4 regions of the Peribacillus sp. SIMBA_075 genome follow, and region 1 is predicted to be linked to each of the others. Evidence: riboswitches for the same ligand, from Rfam matches in the RefSeq annotation. Region 1 holds a riboswitch; each other region holds the start of a gene.
What was found. A riboswitch is a leader RNA that binds a small molecule or an ion and turns the genes downstream of it on or off. The one in region 1 is predicted to bind cobalamin.

Region 1 (4,106 bases):
TTGCTGCTTCGACCATGTTTTTCAGGGAAGCGACGGTTTCCGGGATACCCCTTGTTTTCAGGCCGCAGTCGGGATTGATCCAAAACTGGTCTTTATCCAGTACCTTGATGCCCCGTTCAATCATATCGACCATTTCGTCCACTGCCGGCACACGCGGGCTGTGAATATCATACACACCAAGGCCAATACCTTTTTCGTATGTCCTTTCTTCGAATGCGGAAGCAAGCTCTCCATGGCTACGGGATGTTTCGATGGAAATTACATCGGCATCAAGGGAGGAGATGACATCCATGAAACTGTTGAAGTCGCAATAGCACATATGCGTGTGAATTTGGGTTGTATCCTCGACGCTTGATGTGGATATCAAGAACGAATTAACAGCCCAGTTCAAATACTCATCGCGATCGGTTTTTTTCAATGGCAGACCTTCCCTAAGTGCAGGCTCATCAACTTGGATCATTTTGATTCCAGCCGATTCCAATGCAATGACTTCTTTTTCCAAAGCAAGTGCCAGTTGGTAGCAAACATTCTCCCTGGAAATATCATCACGGACAAATGACCAGTTCAAAATCGTGACAGGACCTGTTAGCATGCCCTTTACCGTCTTGTTCGTCAGTGATTGTGCGTATACACTTTCCCTGACTGTCATCGGTTCGATGAAATCGATGTCGCCGTAGATGACTGGTGGTTTCACGCAGCGGGACCCATAGGATTGTACCCAGCCCTTTTCTAGAAAGACGAATCCGCCTAACTTATGGCCGAAGTATTCAACCATATCCGTCCGTTCGAATTCCCCGTGTACAAGAACATCCAAGCCGATTTCTTCTTGGATATCAATCCACCTGCCGATTTCTTCGTTAACGAATGTTTCATATTGGGAAGCGGTCCATTCTCCTCTTTTGAATTTCCCACGTGCTTGTTTAACTTCAAATGTCTGTGGAAAGCTGCCGATCGTAGTCGAAGGAAGAAAAGGCAATTTGAAAAATTCCTGTTGTTTTTGGTAACGTTCTTTAAATGGAAGCTGACGGCCGACGTTCCTGGTTTTAACCTTTTCGACATTGGATTGTACATTCCCATGATTCCGTGCATTTGAACTTGCTAACGTTTGAACCGTAAATTTATTAGCATCGACTTTTTCGGCGATTGCTTCAAAGCCTTGATTATTCCCTTTGACCAAGAGTATGATTTCCTCAAGTTTCTCATCAGCGAAAGCGAGGGCCTCTTTCACTTCTTTTGAAAGGGCGGTTTCATTACGAACGGTCACTGGGACATGAAGCAGGGAACAAGAGGGCTGAAGCCAGATTTGGTCTTCAGCTACCTTTTTCTTAAGAGTCTCAATCAATTGGATTTTTTTTGATAAATCAGATAGCCAAATGTTTTTTCCGTCAATCACACCTGCAGCAAGCACTTTGTCCTTCGGGAAACCGAATGCTTCAAGATTACTTAGATTCCTCCCTTTATCATGTACAAAATCAAGACCGATTCCTTGGACTTGTAATTCGATGACTTCTTGGTAATGCTCCACGGCATCAAAGTATGTTTGTAGCATGATGTTCAGGTTTGGTGCTGCTTCATTCAGTTTTTCATAGAGGTAAGTAACAGTTTGCATATCATCTTTGGAAATGGATGAAACAAGAGAAGGTTCGTCCATTTGAACCCACTTCACGCCTTCTTGCTCCAACTCTTGAAGGATTTGCGTGTAAAGGGGAAGTAGGCTCAGGATGATGCCAGGGATATCTTTTTTATTGAAGCCTTTGGAAAGGGAGATGAAAGTATAAGGTCCGATCAACACGGGTTTCGTTTCAATCCCTAGCTTTTCCTTGGCCTCCCGATATGCTGCAAGTGGTTTATTTTCTGTTAAAGTCAGCTGTGACAGGTTTAATTCAGGGACAATATAGTGATAGTTCGTATTGAACCATTTCGTCATTTCGGAAGCGACTTCGTCATTGTTTCCACGGGCCATTGAATAATAAACGGAAAGGGGAACGCATCCGCCTTCATAGGCTGAATAACGTTCAGGAACAAGACCGAACATGACGGACATATCCAGCATTTGATCATATAAAGTGAAGTCGTTGGCAGGAATGATATCAATGCCTCGTTTCTTCTGTTTTTGTAAGTTGCCTAAACGGATGGCTTTTAGTTGTGCCGTAAATTCTGCTTCATCGATTTTACCGGACCAGTAAGCTTCTAATGTACGTTTCCATTCACGATTTTCCCCGATTCGCGGGTAACCCAAACTGCTGCTTTTCAAAATTCCCATCCTCCTACATTCATTTAATTGAACAATAAAAAAGCATCCCTAACCGTCAAAAGAGAAAGTTAGAAATGCTTAAAATAAAGAGGCATGCAGAATGCCCCTTACAATTATAAGGTCCCTAACACCTCCCTATCTCCCGTAGGTTAAAACAGTGTTGTCGAAATAGGCAGGTCTCCTGACTTAGGGAATATCATTAGCGACGGGCCTTCCCGATCCGTTGATCAGTGGCATATTGGATGGCGCTAACATTCCCATTACAGTGGCGGGACCGTGCCGGAATTACACCGGGCTTCCCTTTTAATCCTAATGAAAATTAGGAACCTATTTCCACATATGAAATTTCACAAAACCTGCTGATAAACTGATTGCAGGCGGCGAATATTTATAAAATAAAAATTATTATAAATATTTAGACAACCTTAACATATCCGACTAAAAGGGTCAACATGAAAAAGATTCGGGATAAGGTCCCGAATTCCTGACAAATGCGTTTAGAATGTGTTAGTGATAAGGATAAAGTCTGTCCCTAAGAAAGAATATATTGTTTGGACAGGGAGTATGTATAGAGGGAGTGGCGTTTTGAAATGGGGCGTGGGGGATGACTTTCTACATCTTGATTGCAGGAATCATTTTTTGCATGGTGATGAGCATTCGTACCTTATTTCTTGTTGAGTCGGGAGGAAAAAAGTTTTCTCTGGAGGATATGCTGTGGCTTGGCAATTTATATGCGACGATATTAGTTGGATTTGCACTGATTTATTTATTATACGAGCTTCAGAATCATTCAGTGATTCTTGATATGGGCAATCGTTTGGACGGCAGTTTTTACGAGCAACTGAAGACTTCTTTTTATTTTAGTGCGATGACGATGTTTTCTGTAGGGTATGGGGATATATCCCCGATAGGCGTAGGCAGGATGATTGCGACAATCCAGGCATTCATCGGCTATACGCTCCCGGCCGCGTTTGTAATTCGGACGGTGATTGATTTAGATCAGGAAAGAAGGAATAAATGAAAGTTGTATTTCTTTCGATTATTGGGTACTCTTACCATAATGAAAGAAATGGAGGGTTCAATATGACTGTTAAAATTGGAGAAAAAGCACCTGATTTTCAACTCCCAGCAAACAATGGTGAAATGGTTTCCCTATCGGATTTTAAGGGGAAATACATTGTTTTATATTTTTATCCAAAAGACATGACGCCAGGATGCACGACGGAGGCCTGTGATTTCCGGGACCACAATGAGCAATTTGAGGAATTGGACGCTGTCATCATTGGTATCAGCCCAGACCCAGCGGCACGACATGAAAAGTTCATCGAAAAACATGGATTGCCTTTTCTGCTTCTAGCTGACGAAAATCATGAAGCCGCTGAATCATTTGATGTGTGGCAATTGAAAAAGAATTTCGGCAAGGAGTATATGGGCATTGAACGTTCAACATTCCTGATTGATAGGGCAGGTAAGATAGTCAAAGAATGGCGTAAGGTAAAAGTAAAAGGCCACGTCGAAGAAGCTCTTGAAACTCTTCGCGACCTCAAAAAATAAGGGACAGGCAAATGAAGGATGAGCGAATAACGAAGCTTGCTGCCAGGCTGATTCATCACTCGATACAATTAAAGCCAAAAGAGAGAATCCTTATTCGGGGCCATATCAACACGAAACCATTATTGAAAGAGCTGATTGATGAAACATACAGAGTGGGTGCTTATCCATATGTAGAACTTGAAGACGATGAGATAAGCCGGCACCTATTACAAGGGAATGTGAAGGAACAACTTGACACATCATCGCAATGGGCTCTGAAGAAATATACGGATATCGATGCGGTCATCATCATCACCGG
Region 2 (4,106 bases), on a different contig from region 1:
GCACGTTTGGTAATGTGTTCAAAATTCCCTGGCCCAAAGCCCACGACGAATAATTTACCGTTAGTACTCATTAAGACATCTCCTTTTACGATTTGTTCTTTGAAATACCCGTATGAGCAGGAAAATCTGGATTAGGGATCATTTCCCCATCACTGAATTGGTAGATCATCTGTGGCACAAACTCCCCATCATCGATATTACTTACAATCTTCCGACCGTAATCTGGGGTATCCACCCGATACCATCTCCCTTGGGGATACTCAATTACAACGCAGGCGTCCTTACATCTTCCGTTACAGCGTGTCCTGGTTGTATGAACTTTCATATCCAGTCCCTTTGAAGTAATTTCATCGCGAATCGCTTGGGTTACTTCTTCCCCGCCTTTTTTCATGCAACTGCTTCCATTGCAAATCAACAGATGCGTATTAGTACCCTGCAAGTTCCAAGTAGTCATCTTCTTCCTCCTGAGTTCAGGGAAAAGGCAAAATAAAAAACCTTAACATAAGAGTTAAGGTTTTAAAAAAACTATATGAATGAGGAGCCTTCGGCAAATATGCTGAATCTCCCAAAATCGTCATAGTCCTTCTACCTTTCCCTCCGAAAAGTATCATACAATTTCAAAAGCAGGTTTCCTGGCTTACGCTTCATTTTACTTTGTCCCTTCCCGGCATTAAGCCAGTGGTCATCGACAATTTCATCAGCGTTTACAGTAGCGGGGGCTGCATCGGATTTTCACCGATTTCCCTATTATCCCTTGATAATTCACACAAGAGCACTTTTAAAATGAAATATTTGGTTTTATTATACATTTCTAGCTAACTTTATCTATCATATAACAACTTTAGCAAAATTCAAAGTTTATTCCGACTGTTTAGAAAAGTTTAATAGGGTAAATCCAGCACCATGCCTCGCTTCTCTGCGTTATTAGCCTAAAAAAAAAAAAGAGAGTGTAGCTGGAATTATTTCTTTATGATAAACTATACGAGATTTTTCAAAATAATTACATAAGTTTTATGGTGTTGAATTTTCTCGGAAATTCAGCTTAAAAGGGAAGCCGGTGAAAATCCGGAGCGGTCCCGCCACTGTAAAGGGAAGTCCTATTGCCTTAAGGTTAATCCACTGTCAAATGAGATGGGAAGGATGTAATGGGATGATGAACCAAAGCCAGGAGACCTGCCATGAAGCGTGAAACTGTTTCAGCCTACGAGGATGGGTGTGCGGATCAGGCAGAATAGCCCGTGGTTGGTTTATGCTATGGAATTCCTGTTCATTACGCACTTCTTTCTTTTTTAGAGAAGTGCTTTTTATGTTGGGCGCCGCTTTTCTTCTAAAAGCCTTGATTAGAAAAAATTAAAAGTGTTGAAAGGAGAAAGAATGAAAAAAGACAATTGGAAAATTCTTTATTTTGTCATTTTATTGCTTCTTGTACCAAAACGTGCTATGGCCATGCATATTATGGAGGGATTTTTACCGATTGAATGGGCCATATTCTGGTGGGCCATTATCCTTCCATTTTTAATCTTGGGTTACCGGTCGATTAGGTCCAAAGTAAAGGAAAACCCAGAAACAAAAATGATACTCGGCCTATCGGGAGCATTTGTATTCATATTATCGGCCCTGAAGATTCCTTCCGTTACGGGAAGTTCTTCACACCCTACAGGAGTTGGTTTGGGTTCCATATTATTCGGACCATTGGCCATGAGTGTCGTGGGTTCCATCGTACTGTTATTTCAAGCTGTATTACTGGCTCACGGAGGGTTGACGACATTAGGGGCCAATGCATTTTCCATGGCAGTATGCGGACCGTTCATTTCTTACTTTGTCTTCAAGGGCGCAACTAAATTGGGGTGGTCTTTTTCTCTTGCCGTTTTCTTGGCAGCTGCTTTTGGAGATTTAGGAACCTATGTGGTAACTTCCGTTCAACTTGCTCTTGCTTTTCCATCCGAGGTAGGGGGATTCATGGCCTCATTCACTAAGTTTGCAGGGATTTTTGCCCTGACCCAAATTCCCTTGGCAATCAGCGAGGGATTATTGACAGTCGTTGTGATGAATTTCTTAAAAAAATACAATCTAGGCGAATTGAAATTGCTGCGAGTTTTATCTAAGGAGGCCCGTTAATATGAAAAAAAGTTTACTGCTGCTTTTCCTGGTTGTCATTCTTGCTACCATACCGTTAATCACCCAACAAGGAACGGAATTTGGCGGTGCCGACGGCGAAGCTGAAGAAGCCATCACAAATATCCATCCGGAATATAAGCCATGGTTCAACAGTATTTGGGAGCCACCAGGTGCAGAAACAGAAAGCTTATTATTTGCGCTGCAAGCTGCAATCGGAGCTGGTTTCATTGGATATTTCATTGGCGTAATGAGACAAAGGAATAAGCAAGCCAAACAAGCCATGCCCGAAGAATCCAAGCATGTTACTCATTGATAAATATGCCTATTTCAATGGGCTAAAGGATGAACATCCGTTGGAAAAAATGATTTTTGCACTCTCCCTTTTGCTTTTTTCCTTAACTGTAAGGGATATGGCCGTTTCGCTCATCACTTTTACGGTGATGAGTGCTTTAATCATTTTTGCGGCAAGAATCCCACTTTCTTATTATCTGAAATTACTCTTACTACCGGGGTTCTTTATATTATCAGGTACAATTACAATCCTTTTTTCTTTTACAAGCAAACCCACTTCAATATCCAATATATGGTGGTCTTGGAAAGCCGGAAACTGGCAAATATTCATCAGCGATGACAGCATTGGTACAGTGATCAATTTGATCACTGTCGTATTTGCCAGTATAAGCTGTTTATATTTCTTAACCTTAACAACACCCATTACCGTCATTCTATCCGTGCTGCGGAAACTTAAATTGCCGTCTTTATTGATCGATTTAATAGAATTGACCTATCGCTTCATCTTTATTTTTTTAGATACAGCTTTGGCCATTCACCTATCACAAGCTTCACGACTTGGATATGGCTCGATAAGGCAAGGCATTCGCTCTCTCGGGTTACTAATCTCATCATTATTTTTGGGAGTATTCCAGCGCTCTGCGCAATTGACGATGGCCATGAATGCAAGAGGATATCAGGAAAACCTATCATTTATCGATGATACTTACACCTATTCCTCCCGCAATTGGCTGATCGCCATTATCATACTAGGAAGCTTAATCTTTATTTATGGATATATGTAAATTGGAGGCAATTCAAAAATGGAAGAGCATATTTTTAATATAGAGGGCCTCACCCATCAATTCCCAGATGGAACGTTCGCTATAAAAGATCTTTCACTAACGGTTCAACAAGGTAAAAAGATTGCATTATTAGGCAATAATGGAGCCGGCAAATCGACTCTGTTCCTCCATTTAAACGGTCTTTTACAACCAACATCAGGAACCATCAGATATAAGGGCAAGAAAATTAAATATGACCGTAAAGCATTATTATCATTAAGAAAACAAGTCGGGATCGTTTTTCAAGATCCTGATTCTCAGCTTTTTTCCGCTAATGTGCAACAGGATATTTCGTTTGGACCGATGAATTTAGGATGGGAAAGAAACGTAGTCCGCGAGAAAGTACAATGGGCGATGGCTCAAACGGAAGTAACGGAATTAAAGGACAGACCCACCCATTTTTTGAGCTTAGGGCAAAAAAAACGTGTCGCCATTGCAGGCGTACTAGCCATGGAACCCGATGTCTGGCTCTTGGACGAGCCTACCGCTGGATTGGATCCTTATTTCTCCCGACAGATCATGTCTCTGCTGGACAGTATTCACCATCCTGACAAAACGATAATTCTATCAACCCATGATGTTAATTTGGCCTATCAATGGGCTGATGAAGTCGTTGTCATGAACGATGGGAAGGTCATATACCAAGGGGACCCTGTATCCGTTTTTCTTGATGAAGACATTCTAATGAGAGCACATCTGGAAAAGCCGTGGGTTTTTGAAATGTTTCAAGCCCTTCTTCAATCAAGGATACCCGCAGAAAAGGACCTTGTCCCAAGAACGAAGGAAGAGTTACTTCGAAAAATGGAGAGAGAAAGAATTTATTAATTAGATATCCCCTAGCTTAAAAAGCTAGGGGTTTAAATCAATATTTTC
Region 3 (4,106 bases), on a different contig from region 1:
TTATTATTTACCATCCAATTTTAAAGATTTATCCGATACATATCATGATAACTACAATTTGCAGTCAAAAAAGGGAGGTAAAGCAGAAAGCTTTATCAGACGAATCAAATGTTAATTCTGAAGGACCTACAACAATAGAATTAAGCGATGGTTCATCTGTTGAACTTAGTTCAACAGATGAAGTTGATAACAGTAATTCAAGAAGCATTCGGACACCTTCAGCAACTTTTGCACGGAGAAAAATATCTAAGGCTTCTTGCAGTGTGTATTCAATTGTGAAACTTTCCGTAGTCTTACTGGTCAATTTCCGTTCCTTTAACGCTGTTCCACGCTGTTTAATAACGTGTTTTTTCATAAAAAAAGCACCTCCAGACATAGAAAGATAATAGTGAAATGGAATATCACTGTTTCCTACGTACAGAAGTGCTTTTATCCTACATACAATTTACGGCTTTTATGGTCATGCCAACAGAAAAAAACCCTGCTACAACACGGAGAAACCGCATTATAACAGGGCTTATAAACTTTAGCGTCCCAGATAGGAATCGAACCTACGACCTACAGCTTAGGAGGCTGTCGCTCTATCCTGCTGAGCTACTGGGACATATAAAAAAGTCGACGACTTATTTATTATATTTCTTATAGGCAAACTTTTCAAGTTAATAGCAATAATAATTATGAAAAAAAACATCTAGACGCTTAGGGGGCACTCAGCTCTCCTGTTTCCTTACTCTTCATTAAATGGAATACTTTATTATTTCCTGGTTTTCTGGTACTATTATGCTAGAAAAAATTAGGAGAATGATAGTGGGGAATTATAGAGTTTTATGGATGGTGACGCTGCTGGGGATTTTAATTTTACCGGGATGCTCACAAGGGATTTTAGAGGGTATAGGCACAAAGACGGCTGCGCCGATCACGGAAGGTAACATTGAAGTGGCTGCAGCAGCGAAGAATGACACTGGGCAGGATTCAGAGGACGAATTATATACTGAACGAATCGATACGAGAGACTGGATAACGGCCGAGTCCGCGGTACAGCTTCCAATATTGATGTATCATAGCATTTCTGAAGGCAATGGCCTTCGGGTACCAAAAGAGGAATTCCGATTACAAATGACCTGGCTTCGGGAAAATGGTTACTATACATTATCCCCTGAAGAAGCATTTCTCGTTTTAACCGAAAATCGGATGCCAAGTGAAAAGTGTGTCTGGCTTACTTTTGATGATGGCTATACAGATAACTACACGGAAGCTTTCCATATACTAAAAGAATATGATATGAAAGCGACTGTCTTCATGATCGGGAAGTCCATCGATAAAGGTCATCACCTGACTGAAAATCAAATGATGGAGATGAGCGGGAAGGGGATTTCGATCGAAAGTCATACTATCAACCATTTGGAGCTGAACCGAATGACGTCAGAGCAGCAAGAAGCGGAAATGGTCCAGTCAAAGGATCTGTTCGATCGTATCCTGCAACAGGACACGACAGTGCTTTCCTATCCAGTTGGTCGTTATAATGAAGAGAGTCTCAGGCTTTCAGAAGAAGCTGGATACAAGATGGCAGTCACTACTGAACCTGGAGGAGCTTCAAGGGACCAAGGGATGTATGCCTTGCATCGAGTTCGGATTTCACCTGGATTATCAGTAGATGGGTTCGCGTCGCTGATAGAAAATGCTTCAAATCATTGAAAATGGACGGTGCATTTCAAACTTGTTCAGAAAAATCATATAATAATCGATTCTAACATGGTGTATAATGAAGGCAGTGAAAATTATATACATATGAACGATTTGGTGTCTTAATGACTTAAAAGGGAAGCTGGTGAAATGCCAGCGCGGTCCCGCCACTGTATTTGGGAGCTGACGGCTGTGTACCACTGTATGGGATATGGGAAGGTGCCGTTGACGATGACCATGAGCCAGGAGACCTGCCAAGATTCGTACACCTGTAACCTACGCGGATGGGAAGGTGTGTGGCAGACCCTAAGAGTCCGTAATGATATTGTTGCCATACAAGCATCTTCCGTTTAACGGGAGGTGCTTTTTGTTTTGGGTGCCTTCCGAGATTATTAGGTGAAGAAATTAAATGAAAAGATTGTGGGGAATGAAAATGAAGAAGATTTTTGGTTTGATATTGTTGATGTTACTGACTGCAGGCATGATGGTTGGCTGCAGTGACGCTACTGATGAAGGAAAAGAAAAGCAGCAAACGAATCATGCTCAACACGACGCTTTCCCGATTACGATTAAAGATGCAACGGGCGAAAAAGTAACGATAGAACAAAAACCGAAGAAAATCGTTACGTTGATACCAAGTAATACAGAAGTGGTATTTGCACTTGGTTTAGGTAAAAAGGTCGTTGGTGTTTCCGACAATGATAATTACCCGGAAGAAACGAAAAAAATTAAAAAAGTTGGCGGAATGGAAATGAACACGGAGCTGATTGTCTCCATGAAGCCTGACCTTGTTCTTGCCCATGCATCAAGTGCCCATAATTCAAATGAGGGATTAAAGCAGCTTAAGGATGCTGGAATAGATGTCCTTGTAGTCAATGATGCACAAAGCTTTGACCAAGTCTATGAATCTATTGAAATGATTGGAAAGGCAACGGGGGAAAATGATAAGGCAAGCGAAATCGTTGCGGATATGAAAACGAAGCTCAAGGATATTCAGGAAAAAGTCAAATCCGTTAAGGAAGCGGATAGGAAGACCGTTTTAATTGAGGTTTCGCCATCACCGGATATATATACACCTGGAAAAAATACCTTCATGGATGAAATGCTTCATATTATTTCAGCGGATAACGCTGCTGCTGAATTGGACGGCTGGGCAAAAATTGATGAAGAGTCGATGATTGCTGCAAATCCGGATGTCATCATTACAACGTATGGTAATTATACAAAAGATCCAGTAAGTGAAGTGACAGGCCGAAAAGGATGGCAAGACGTAAATGCCGTTAAGAATGGCCAAGTCTTTGATGTCCCTTCTGACTTGGTGACCCGTTCCGGTCCACGCTTAATAGAAGGAGTAGAGGAACTTGCAAAAGCAGTCTATCCGAACCAATTTGACAACTAAATGGGCGTTTGCTTATTTGATTGCGTTGTTAATTTTGTTATTCGCAATGACGATAGGCATTTCCTTTGGTTCGGTGCCAGTTCCGATTTCCGTACTTATACAAATAATCGGCAAGGAGATTTTTCACTTGCCGATTTCTGCCGATCCGGATGTGATGCTTACGAATATCGTGATGAACATCCGCTTGCCGCGTGTGCTGCTCGCTGGTTTGGTTGGGGCATCACTTGCGATTGCCGGGGCAGCCTTTCAGGGACTGCTCCGGAACCCGCTCGCTGATCCTTACACATTAGGTATTTCTTCAGGAGCATCGGTCGGCGCCGTATTGACAATATTCTTGAATATATCACTGCCATTCATCGGTTTATATACTCTTCCGGCATTGAGCATCTTATGTTCAGTGCTCACGATGCTCTGCGTACTGACTTTTGCAAAAAAAATGGATCGGTCGATGAAAGTGGAAACGATCATCTTAACGGGAATCATTTTCAGCTCGTTTTTAAGTGCCTTCATTTCATTGATGATTGCGCTGACGGGTGAAGAATTAAGACAAATCATCGGCTGGCTGATGGGAAGCGTCTCAATGCGCGGATGGAATTATATCGTAATCATTTTGCCGTTTTTTATCATTGGTTCGTTGACCTTGATCATGAATGCAAGCGAATTGAATGCGATGACTTTCGGGGAAGACCGGGCAAAACACTTAGGTGTAAACGTGAAGCGGCGGAAAATGTGGATCTTGATAGCCGGTTCGACATTGACAGGGGCAGCCGTTGCCGTTTCAGGGGCGATTGGTTTTGTAGGATTGGTCATTCCTCATTTCGTCCGGAAGATTTGGGGACCTGACCATAAACATTTGCTTCCGTTGTCATTGTTGATAGGAAGCGGATTCTTAATATTGGCGGATTTTGTAGCACGAACGATCATTGCCCCAGCGGAACTGCCGATCGGGGTGATCACCTCACTTATCGGGGCACCGGCATTTGCGCTGATTTTATTAAAGAGACGGAGAGAAGGGTAAATACGG
Region 4 (4,106 bases), on a different contig from region 1:
TGAATTGGGGGCAATAGCCATTAAATATCCATTACGGGTACCGTGCTCCTGCACATCTGCTTTTAAATCCATCCATTTTTGATCTGTATAGTCACGAAGTTCGAAATATTCCCCTGTATGCCAATCGGATCCTTCGAAATATGGGTATGATCCCTTTTCCTTGGCCAACTCGTTGGATGCTTTGATTGTTAAGTAAGCGATCTTTTCGTATAAAGCATCGGCATAGTGAACAGCCTCATCCGATTCCCAATAAATATTCTGAGTGGCAAGTAAATGATGCCATCCAAACGTTCCTAGACCAATTGCCCGGTAACGTTTGTTCGAGATGGATGCTTGCTTGACCGGAAGATTATTGACATCAATGACGTTATCCAGCATCCGGATCTGAATGGGAATTAACCTCTCCAAAACATCGCTGCTCACCGCACGGGGCAAGTTAATGGATGATAGGTTGCAGACAACGAAATCGCCGCTTTTACGGACCACAACGACATCTCCATCTTCTGTTTCATATTCATCCGTGATCGTCGAAGGGCTTAAGTTTTGAGCAATCTCCGTACAAAGGTTAGAACAATAAATCATGCCTTTATGTTTATTCGGATTCTTCCGGTTCACTTCATCGCGGTAGAACATATATGGTACGCCTTCTTCTAATTGAGAAATCATGATGCTTTTCATGATGTCCATCGCATTGATTTTTTCAAAGCTATAGTTTGGAAGTGTACCGTTTTCTGCGGCCTCGACAGCAAGTGCATAATGATTCCTGAAGCTTCCTTCGCCTTTCTTCTCGTCATAAAGATCTTCAAGTGAGAATCCAAGGGTTTGTTTGATGGTATGCGGATCGAAAAGATACCATTCTTTTCTGTCGCGTACAGCCTCCATGAACAAATCAGGAATACATACACCTGTAAAAATATCATGGGCTTTTAATCTGTCATCCCCGTTTTGGGTCTTCAAATCAAGAAAGCTCATAATATCTTTATGCCAGGCATCCAAGTAAATCGCGATGGCACCTTTACGTTGCCCCAATTGATCGACACTGACAGCTGTCTGGTTGAATAGCCGGATCCAGGGAGTCGTGCCGGAACTGTTTCCAGAGAAACCTCGGATATCAGAACCAAGCGAACGAATCTTACCAACGTAAAGACCTACACCGCCGCCGAATTTTGATACTTTTGCAGCATCGTAGTTAGATAGATAGATGCCGTCAATGGAATCCTCAATTGCGTCGATAAAACAAGAGCTTAACTGTCCATGCGTTTTACCTGCATTGGATAGAGTAGGCGTCGCAACAGTCATATAAAGGTTGGACATAGCCCAGTAAGCTTCTTTTATTAGTTGAAGACGATGCTCCGTTTTTTCCATTCGCATGATTTCCATCGCGATGATCATGAAGCGCTCTTGAGGCAGTTCGTAGACCTTGTCTTTTTTTGGGCGGGCTAGGTAGCGATCGTTTAATAAGTAAATGCCTATGTAAGAAAATAATTTATCCTTTTCCGGGTCGATCACCGAACCCAATTCCTCAATTTCCGCTTTCGTATAAGAAGCTAGCAGTTCTGATTTATAAATGGGATAACGCTGGCCTTCTGAAAGTTGCGAGAGTTCCGTGATCAGTTCATAGAATGGGCCATAACTCATGCCTTCATAACCTCGATTTGCCTGTGCATCCCTATACATCGTATTCAATAGTTCTGCTGCAGCAACGAACGTCCAATCGGGAGCATCTATATCCACACTTTCAAGAGCGAGCTGAATCAGTTTTTTTGATGCCTGTTCATCGGTTGAGTCACTTTTGCGATCAAGCCATTTTATAAAACGCTTTTTGAACTTTTCCATATCGAGACGGCCTTCGAATTCCTTTGATAACATCTCAAGCTGGATTGAATTCGTTTCGGTGTCATTTTCGCTTATGGTAGAGTTATATGTTTGAGTCATTAATAATCCTCCTTGTAAACTTCCGCTAAAATAAAAAAACCGCCCAAATGGATTGAGCGAATCAAACGATAGAATAAAGGAACCATGAAAAAATAGCCATTATACTATCGTTTCATCATCTCAATCCCCGAAGAATAAGAAACATGAAAAAATCAAGGCAGGTCTCCTGACTCATGATCATCCTACTTTGAGTCCTTCCCGTATAGAGAGAGCTATACAGTGGTTTCTCATTTCGTCACATTTACAGTTGCGGGGACAGTTCCGGGTTTACACCGGATTCCCTTTTCAGCCATCACTGGCACCTTGGATTATAAAATATTCTATATATAGTTATTAGTATTGTTTGTGTAATCAATATCTAGTATTTCTGCTTATATTATCGTAAGCCATATACGATGATAATTCAACTAATATATTTGAGAAAAACCAACCCTTATCTATTGACAAAGTGAAGGTAGAGGGATTGAGAATGAAAGATTTTATTGGGGAATGGGTAATTCGAGCACTGAATTTACGGGATTTTGTGTTAAAATAAAGTGTATAGTAAAGGTGGGTCTCCCTTATTGCGATGAGGGGATTCGCGGAAAAATATTTATGAAAAAGGGGTTAAAATCTTGGAAAAAGTATTAGTTTTTGGACATAAAAACCCGGATACAGACACAATCTGTTCAGCAATCGCTTATGCAGATCTTAAAAAGCAACTAGGTATCAACGCTGAACCAGTTCGTCTGGGTGAAGTGAATGGTGAAACTCAATATGCGTTGGACCAATTCAAATTCGAAGCTCCCCGCCTTGTGGAAAAAGTGGCAGGGGAAGCGGATGGCGTGATTCTGGTCGACCACAACGAACGCCAGCAAAGTGCAGAAGATATTGACCAAGTCCGTGTGTTGGAAGTTATCGACCATCACCGTATCGCTAACTTTGAAACAAGCGATCCTTTATATTACCGTGCGGAGCCAGTTGGCTGTACGGCAACGATTTTAAATAAAATCTATAAAGAAAACGGCATTGAAGTCCCTAAAGCGATCGCCGGACTTATGCTATCTGCCATAATTTCCGATTCTTTATTGTTCAAATCCCCGACATGCACAGAGCAAGACGTTGCAGCAGCTATGGAACTGGCTGATATTGCGGGAGTAAACGCTGAAACATATGGCTTGGAAATGTTGAAGGCGGGAGCTGACTTGAGCGACAAGACGATTGCCCAGTTAATCACTCTTGATGCAAAAGAATTCTCCATGGGAATGGCTAAAGTTGAGATAGCTCAGGTCAATGCTGTAGATCCGAACGAAGTTCTTGCTAAGCAAGCTGAAATAGAAGCAGCCATTGAATCGGTCATCGCTGTGAAGGAATTGGATTTATTCCTATTCGTCGTAACGGATATCTTGACCAATGATTCTGTGGCCTTGGCTCTTGGAAAAGCGGCTGATGCAGTGGAAAAGGCATATGACGTTTCATTAAACAATAACATTGCCGTCTTAGAGGGCGTTGTATCGCGTAAAAAACAAATCGTTCCGGTTTTAACGGACGTATTCAGTAAATAATATTGGAAAAGGGGTGCCCATTCAATACTTTGGGCCCCCTTTTCTGTACATCAAAAAAAGACTCAACCATCCATTTAAAGGTGTTTGAGTCTTTTTTTTTAATTTAAGGTTTCCTTTTCTTTTTCATAGGCGATGACAATCAGTTCTTTATTGGCTTCCTCGCCAAGTTTGCTTTCAAAGCTTTTCAGTTCATTCAATAAATCTGGTGACAGATTCGCTGCTGTATAATCCTGATCGGATGTCATGCTTTTCGCTCCTTTCAAAAGGAAATATTTCATGTTATCTATTTTGTCGGTTTGAAAAGTTTCTATTCAGCAGAATTATACTTTTTCAAGATATTTTACTTTCTGAGGTGGCGAGTTTTTCAAGCAATAACGAACTCTCCTCGTCCAGGCCTTGCACCTGGACAGGTGTACCCTGAAACTGATATTTAAGGACAACCGTATCAACAGCACCGACTGCAGAAGCATCCCATATTTTAGAATGGGAAAAATCGATGATGACCGTTTCGGCTTTTTCCTTGAAATCGAACTTAGAAACAAAGTCCTGAACCGAAGCGAAAAATATTTGTCCGCTGATACGATAAATGATTTTCTTAGCATGGATGTCTTCCGTTTTCTCAACAGC

Region 2: another riboswitch for cobalamin. It lies ahead of SB775_RS11310 (energy-coupling factor ABC transporter permease); the one in region 1 lies ahead of metE (5-methyltetrahydropteroyltriglutamate--homocysteine S-methyltransferase).
Region 3: another riboswitch for cobalamin. It lies ahead of SB775_RS04625 (ABC transporter substrate-binding protein); the one in region 1 lies ahead of metE (5-methyltetrahydropteroyltriglutamate--homocysteine S-methyltransferase).
Region 4: another riboswitch for cobalamin. It lies ahead of SB775_RS14445 (ribonucleoside-diphosphate reductase subunit alpha); the one in region 1 lies ahead of metE (5-methyltetrahydropteroyltriglutamate--homocysteine S-methyltransferase).

The regions. Positions count from the first base shown of each region.
Region 1 is NZ_JAWRYN010000057.1:4,264-8,369, reverse strand. It holds gene metE (5-methyltetrahydropteroyltriglutamate--homocysteine S-methyltransferase) at 1-2,263, opposite strand, end outside; cobalamin riboswitch at 2,409-2,600, opposite strand; gene SB775_RS24780 (potassium channel family protein) at 2,859-3,275, shown strand; gene bcp (thioredoxin-dependent thiol peroxidase) at 3,338-3,808, shown strand; gene SB775_RS24770 (aminopeptidase) at 3,820-4,106, shown strand, end outside.
Region 2 is NZ_JAWRYN010000011.1:131,677-135,782, forward strand. It holds gene cobJ (precorrin-3B C(17)-methyltransferase) at 1-71, opposite strand, end outside; gene SB775_RS11305 ((2Fe-2S) ferredoxin domain-containing protein) at 86-454, opposite strand; cobalamin riboswitch at 606-795, opposite strand; cobalamin riboswitch at 998-1,195, shown strand; gene SB775_RS11310 (energy-coupling factor ABC transporter permease) at 1,375-2,118, shown strand; gene SB775_RS11315 (energy-coupling factor ABC transporter substrate-binding protein) at 2,120-2,431, shown strand; gene cbiQ (cobalt ECF transporter T component CbiQ) at 2,472-3,194, shown strand; gene SB775_RS11325 (energy-coupling factor ABC transporter ATP-binding protein) at 3,213-4,058, shown strand.
Region 3 is NZ_JAWRYN010000003.1:265,636-269,741, reverse strand. It holds gene SB775_RS04640 (hypothetical protein) at 65-355, opposite strand; tRNA gene SB775_RS04635 (tRNA-Arg) at 531-604, opposite strand; gene SB775_RS04630 (polysaccharide deacetylase family protein) at 802-1,695, shown strand; cobalamin riboswitch at 1,782-1,956, shown strand; gene SB775_RS04625 (ABC transporter substrate-binding protein) at 2,117-3,082, shown strand; gene SB775_RS04620 (FecCD family ABC transporter permease) at 3,045-4,100, shown strand.
Region 4 is NZ_JAWRYN010000017.1:79,757-83,862, reverse strand. It holds gene SB775_RS14445 (ribonucleoside-diphosphate reductase subunit alpha) at 1-1,935, opposite strand, end outside; cobalamin riboswitch at 2,075-2,256, opposite strand; gene SB775_RS14440 (manganese-dependent inorganic pyrophosphatase) at 2,550-3,479, shown strand; gene SB775_RS14435 (hypothetical protein) at 3,578-3,724, opposite strand; gene SB775_RS14430 (SulP family inorganic anion transporter) at 3,810-4,106, opposite strand, start outside.